Regions from separate parts of the Thalassorhabdus alkalitolerans genome, predicted to be linked through region 1. Evidence: riboswitches for the same ligand, from Rfam matches in the RefSeq annotation. Region 1 holds a riboswitch; each other region holds the start of a gene.
The links. Region 1 has a riboswitch for S-adenosylmethionine ahead of metK (methionine adenosyltransferase). Riboswitches for the same ligand answer to the same signal wherever they lie in the genome.
Positions count from the first base shown of each region.

Region 2: another riboswitch for S-adenosylmethionine. It lies ahead of ACFPU1_RS15560 (methionine biosynthesis PLP-dependent protein); the one in region 1 lies ahead of metK (methionine adenosyltransferase).
Region 3: another riboswitch for S-adenosylmethionine. It lies ahead of ACFPU1_RS00260 (methionine ABC transporter ATP-binding protein); the one in region 1 lies ahead of metK (methionine adenosyltransferase).

Region 1 is NZ_JBHSOZ010000003.1:1,194,824-1,197,091, forward strand. Features, by position in the region: gene metK (methionine adenosyltransferase) at 161-1,369, opposite strand; SAM riboswitch class I at 1,573-1,683, opposite strand; gene ACFPU1_RS08620 (thiol-disulfide oxidoreductase DCC family protein) at 1,790-2,200, opposite strand.
Region 2 is NZ_JBHSOZ010000010.1:111,556-113,823, reverse strand. Features, by position in the region: gene ACFPU1_RS15560 (methionine biosynthesis PLP-dependent protein) at 1-882, opposite strand, end outside; SAM riboswitch class I at 1,065-1,171, opposite strand; gene ACFPU1_RS15555 (hypothetical protein) at 1,232-1,396, opposite strand; gene prsW (glutamic-type intramembrane protease PrsW) at 1,409-2,065, opposite strand; gene ACFPU1_RS15545 (asparaginase) at 2,201-2,268, shown strand, end outside.
Region 3 is NZ_JBHSOZ010000002.1:38,449-40,716, reverse strand. Features, by position in the region: gene ACFPU1_RS00270 (arsenate reductase family protein) at 72-431, shown strand; gene gcvH (glycine cleavage system protein GcvH) at 485-868, shown strand; SAM riboswitch class I at 1,108-1,217, shown strand; gene ACFPU1_RS00260 (methionine ABC transporter ATP-binding protein) at 1,435-2,268, shown strand, end outside.

The sequences.
Region 1 (2,268 bases):
ATGGTTTTTTTGAGCTTTCACATATGTTCCAGACACCTGCAGAATAAAGAGTCCGACAAAACCCTGGCAGGCACGGGCTTGGGGAATTGAATTATTGAATAAGCTGACTCATAGAAAAACAGGCTGCTGAGAAAGACTTCTCAACAGCCTGTTTATTTACTTACTCATATTGCTGGGCCATGGAAGACAACGCTTCTGCTTTATCGGTGTTTTCCCATGGAAGCTCGATATCAGTCCGTCCAAAGTGGCCGTAGGCAGCAGTCTGCTTATAAATAGGACGACGAAGGTCCATCATTTTAATAATTCCTGCCGGTCTCAGGTCAAAGTTTTCCCGCACCACTTTTACAAGTGTTTCTTCTGAAACCTTTCCTGTGCCAAACGTTTCGATTGAAATGGATACTGGCTGTGCTACTCCGATCGCGTAAGCAAGCTGCACTTCACATTTGTCTGCCAATTCTGCTGCAACGATGTTCTTTGCAACATAGCGGGCAGCGTAAGAAGCAGAGCGGTCGACCTTTGTAGGATCCTTACCGGAAAACGCACCGCCTCCGTGGCGGGCATACCCTCCATAAGTATCAACAATAATCTTACGGCCGGTCAAGCCAGCATCACCTTGGGGTCCGCCAATAACAAAACGGCCTGTAGGGTTAATAAAGTATTTCGTTTCTGCATCTAATAGTTCTGCAGGCACTACTGGCTCAATCACATGCTCCTTCAAATCGAGGTCAATCTGCTCAAGTGTCACATCCGCGTGATGCTGGGAAGAAATAACAATGGTATCCACTCTGACTGGCTTTCCATCTTCACCATATTCAACCGTTACCTGAGTCTTTCCGTCAGGACGTAAATATGGAAGAATTTCTTTTTTACGTACCTCCGTGAGACGGCGGGCAAGCTTATGAGAAAGTGAAATTGGCAAAGGCATAAGCTCTTTTGTTTCGTTATCTGCATAACCAAACATTAATCCTTGGTCTCCTGCCCCAATTGCCTCAATTTCTTCCTCTGTCATATTTCCTTCTCTTGCTTCAAGTGCTTTGTCCACACCCTGGGCTATATCAGCTGACTGCTCATCAATGGACGTTAAAACGGCACACGTTTCATAGTCAAAACCATACTTTGCCCTTGTATACCCAATGTTTTTTAACGTTTCTCTTGCAATTTTAGGGATATCGACATATGTAGATGTCGTAATTTCACCTGCCACCAGTACTAAGCCAGTGTTAACTGTTGTTTCGCATGCTACCCTTGCATTTGGATCTTCTTTTAAGATTTCATCCAGAATAGCGTCTGAGATCTGGTCACAAATTTTATCTGGATGTCCTTCTGTTACAGATTCTGAAGTGAAAAGTCTTTTTCCTTTTGCTTCCATCTAATTATATCCTCCTTTTCCGATTACGAATAATACGGCACTCATTCCCAGATGCGGCAAGTGTAAAAGGAGAAAGAAAAATCTAAACAAGGCGGCTATGGTCAGCACTCCTTATTTTCATACGATCTTATAAGACTGATCGTATAGCATAAAACCCTTTTCCTTGGCGAGGAAAAGGGTTTTGATCGTTTCACCTTTTTCGCCTCTTATCTTCCAAGACAAACTGTCTTGCCAGGTTAGCACCTTTCCCCCATTTCGCTGGGGTGGTTGCTGGGTTTCACAGGGCCTGTCCCTCCACCAACTCGGGATAAGAGTATCCGTTCGCGACATATCATAACGTAGTCACATTGCTATGTCAACTTAGAAACATCTATAAGCTGTTCTAAAGAAATACGTTACCTTTTTTTAAAATAGCATAACTTAATTCGATCTTTGCTGAATCGAGCAAGCACCGCCTTCGCATGTTTCATTCAGCATAGAATAACGATTTTTTGCAATCCATTTGTAGGATCTCCGGCCGGCTTTTAACATTCCGGGAGAATGCAGGAGTGCCCCAATAAGAGAAGTAGCAGGCATTAAGAGCATCATTCTTCGTACCGCTTCAAAACCTGTATACAGGTAAGTACCGTTAACAATAAAGTGAATCTCTTCTTGAATTTTTTGCTGCTGTAAAAATGGAAATTTCTCTTTCAATCCAGGTTCATGAATAGAAACCCAGTGCATTCGATTGAACCAATCCATACGTTCAAAGTATCTCTTTGTTTTTTTACACAAAGGACATAAACTGTCATAAAAGACGATGTAAGATTTATTTGACCAGCTGGCTGCCATAGCGTCCACCTTCCTCTACTTTTATAGTATGTTTCTACCTCCACAGCATCTAAAAATCACAGAAATCA
Region 2 (2,268 bases), on a different contig from region 1:
CACATGCTGTTCATCACAGATACGAAAGGAAAGCATGCCACCTTTACCTGGGTAAAGGACTTCATCAATCAATGGATGTTCTTTCAGAAAAGCTGCTACCTTTTGAGCATTTTCCGTATGCTTTTCCATCCGCAGAGACAGTGTCTTCATGCCTCTCATTAACAGCCAGGCATCAAGAGGAGAAAGAATCGTTCCCATGCCATTATGAAAAGCTGCAATTTCTTCACAAAGCTTTTCTCCTTTTGCAACAATTAAGCCTGCGATGACATCATTATGGCCGCCTAAATACTTGGATGCACTGTGAATGACAATGTCGGCTCCTTTTTCAATAGGTCTTTGAAGCACTGGAGTATAAAAGGTGTTATCTACAATTAAAAGCAGGTTATTCTCTCTTGCAACAGCAGCAAGGCCTTCCAAATCAGCTTCCTGCATTAATGGATTTGTCGGCGTTTCGATAAATAAAGCTTTTGTATTTTCTGTTATTTTTTCTGAAAAAGATGCAAGGTTTCGAGGATCTCCGTATGTAAAGGTTAACCCCCACTTTTTCCACCCTTCTTCAAATAAACGATAGGTGCCGCCGTACAAGTCCTGGGATGCCAGGATCTCATCCCCGCTTTTAAATAGCGCTAGAACTGTTTGAACAGCTGCCATTCCGGAGCTTAACGCAAACCCCTTGTCTCCGCCCTCTAAATCTGCAATCGCCTTTTCAAGAAGTTCTCTTGTAGGATTTCCTGTCCTTGAATAGTCATAGCCGGTTGATTCTCCTATACCGCTGTGCCTGTATGCAGTTGAGAAGTAGACAGGTGCGCTTACTGTGCCTGTAGCCTCCTCGCTTCTATTCCCTATTTGTGCAAGTTTTGTTTCTAGGTTGTATCGAGACATTCTCTCCACTCCTTATGATGTAATCTGTTTTTCTTTATTTTCTAATTTTTTCAGAAAAAGGGCAGCCTAAGGTTTTTGCGACCTTTAACCCTCTTTACATTTGTTGGAAAAATGCATATGTACAAAATAAAGCCTTCTTCGGTTAAGAAGAAGGCAAGACAGTATCGAGACATGCTAGCTTCTTCTCATCTTGCAGGTTTATCACCACCTGCTGGAATTAGCACCTGACCAAAACTGGCTGGTTGCTGAGATTTCTTCGGGCCATTCCCTCCATCTCTCTAGATAAGAAAGCTTCCTATAATAAAGTTGTTATTGCTACACTACACGAAAAAACATGAAATTGCAACCTTTATTCCGGCGTAGCCTCTACATTAAGCTCCGTTTCATTCCCGCATACACATCGTTTAAACCCTGTTTCATATTCACCATCAGCTCGCTGGCGTCCTCGCAGAATATATTTTTCTCCGCATTTAGGACAGCGAATCACCACTCTGTATCGAGTTTCAGTAGTCAATACGATCACTCCTTATTCCGTTCTCTCATTCGCTTTTTTCACTTTTGTTAATGCAAACCACCACAAAAAAATCATAAAAGGGGCGATGCTCGTAAAAAGATATTGATTAATGGTTAATAGTATCAAATCAAAAAAACCGTGTAAAACAACAGGAATGATCAGGGCCAGGAAAAGCCATTTTTTTACATGGTCATTCACTTTAAAACGAGCAGATCCCAGGTAATACCCCATGACTACTCCAAACAATGCATGACTGCTCACAGGCAGAAAGGCTCGTCCGACAGCAAAGTCAATACCTGTTGCCATTAGATATAACACATTCTCGGCTGCTGCAAACCCTAAAGATAAAGAAACAGCGTAAACAATTCCATCGTACCTGTTTTTCAGTGTGCCAAAACGGTAAGCGATAAAATACAGCAGAAACCATTGAAAAAACTCTTCAAGGAAAGCGGCGTTAACGAATGCTTTGAACCAAGGTTCGGTAATTAAAGCCTCCCCTTCTAAAGCATATTGTATAACCATCACGGGGAAAACTAGCAGCACTCCTATAATAAAAGCTTTTATGACCTGCCCTATCATGTTTGAACCGTATTGATTGCGAAGATAAAAATATACAAGTAATGATATGGCAGGCGCAAGTGCTGCTGTAAAAAGTGTCACCACCGTCATAACCGTCCCCTCTGTTCATCTTCATGGTAACATGTTAGTTTTAAGGTTGAAAATTGTTTACCTTTTTTTGCAAACCAGCATCGTTAAAAAGACCGGAAACACAGGGTATATATTATTCTTATGTGAGGTGATCCTTTGAAAAAAATACTTATCATTCATACTGGCGGTACGATTGCCATGTCTGAAAATAAAGAAACGGGCAT
Region 3 (2,268 bases), on a different contig from region 1:
CTTATTTCTCTTTCTTTCAAAAGATAGGATATAATAAAGAGGGATTTTATCAAAAAGGGGAGAAAGTAAAAATGAGCCTGACGTATTATGGGTATCCTTCATGCGGCACATGCCGAAAAGCAAAACGTTGGATAGAAGAGCATGGTATCGATTATAATGAGTACCATATCGTCGAAGATCCTCCCAGCCGTGACCGGATCAAGGAGCTCTATGAAAAGAGCGGACTTGAGCTTCGGAAGTTTTTTAATACGAGCGGCAAGAAATACCGTGAACTTGGCCTAAAGGATAAGGTGAAGACAGCGGGTGAGGACGAGCTTCTGGATATTCTGGCTTCAGACGGTATGCTCCTCAAACGCCCAATTGTAACCGACGGAACAAAGGTGTCAGTAGGGTTTAAAGAAGAGCAATTTGAGGAATTATGGAAGAGGTAATGCCTGCCAGGGCAGCCTGCTTTCAAAAAAGAAGTTGAAATGGAGGGATAATTATGAATCTGCCAAAAGAATTAAAGTATTCAGAGGAACATGAGTGGGTAAAAGAGGAAGACGGCAAAGTCCGCATTGGAATTACTGACTTCGCACAATCAGAGCTGGGAGACATCGTTTTTGTAGAGCTTCCGGAAGAGGGAGACGAAGTAGAAGCAGACGAGCCTTTTGGAAGCGTTGAATCTGTAAAAACCGTATCTGAATTGTATGCGCCAGTAAGCGGAAAAGTAGTAGAGGTGAACGAAGACCTTGACGATTCTCCTGAATTTGTTAATGATTCACCTTATGAAAAAGCATGGATGATTGTTGTTGAGCCATCCGACAAAAGTGAGCTTGACCAACTTATGTCAGCTGAAGAGTATGAGGAAATGGTTAGCGAAGACTAATCAACGGTACATAAGCACCCTGTAAAAGGGTGCTTTTTTAATTGGTGTCAGGCACCAAGACCTTGAAGTAACATAAATCAGGCCTAACCCCTTAGATAGAGGGGGAAATATATTACAATAGGCTGTGGTGCCAGGCACCTGACCCGGTAAAATAACCCACCTTGTCATTGTATTGACACTCTCTATTTCCCGTGCTAATATTCAATTTAGTGTTGAATATTGTAGAAAATAATTTAATGCTCTTATCAAGAGTGGTGGAGGGAAAGGCCCGTTGAAGCCCGGCAACCGTCAATGTGAGTTGATAAGGTGCCAATTCCTGCAATGCCCGCTGAGCGTTGCAAGATGAGAGAAAGGCGCATATACAGGACCTTTCTGCTCACTGATAAGCAGAAGGTTTTTTTCGTTTCTGCGGTGTTTGTTACTTAAAAGAAAATTAATAAAGAAGCTGCAGAAAGCTTCTTCATTTAAGGTGCACTTGGTTCCTGGAAATCAAGTGCTTATAACGGAAAGGGAACTAAGTTTCCAGATAAGTGAAATAGGATTTAAAATACCCAAGGGTGGTCTATATGATTACGTTAAAAAACTTAAAAAAGATTTTTAGTACAAAAAGTGGAACGGTCACTGCGGTTGACGGGGTCAACCTTACAATAGAAGAAGGCGAAATTTATGGTGTCATCGGGTACAGTGGAGCCGGCAAAAGTACATTGATTCGGATGCTTAATATGCTTGAGCGACCAAGTGAAGGCGAGGTTACTGTGGCCGGCAATAATATGTCCAACTTAAAAGGAAGGTCATTAAGAAAAGCCAGGCAGGAGATCAGCATGATATTCCAGCATTTCAATCTGCTTTGGTCCAGAACGGTTGCCGAAAATATTGCTTTTCCTTTAGAGATTGCCGGAACACCAAAAGAAGAAAGGCGGTCAAGAGTTAACGAACTTATTAAGCTAGTTGGCCTGGAGGGAAGAGGGGATGCCTATCCTTCTCAGCTTAGCGGGGGGCAAAAGCAAAGAGTAGGCATTGCCCGCGCTCTTGCGAACAACCCTAAAGTGCTATTGTGCGATGAGGCGACGTCCGCTCTTGATCCAAAGACAACAGATTCTATACTGGACTTACTAGTGGATATTAATCAAAAGCTTGGCCTGACCATTGTCCTGATTACCCATGAGATGCATGTCATTCGAAAAATCTGCCATCATGTAGCGGTTATGGAAGGTGGAAAAGTGGTAGAAGAGGGCCCTGTTCTTGATGTATTCCGCAATCCTAAGCAAGAGATGACCAAAGAATTTGTAAAACAAATTACTGAACCTGAAGAAACAATGGAAGCAATTTCTGAACTGTTAAAGGGAACAGAAGGCGGCCCCATCCTAAAGCTTACCTTTGTAGGTGATGATGCCGAACAG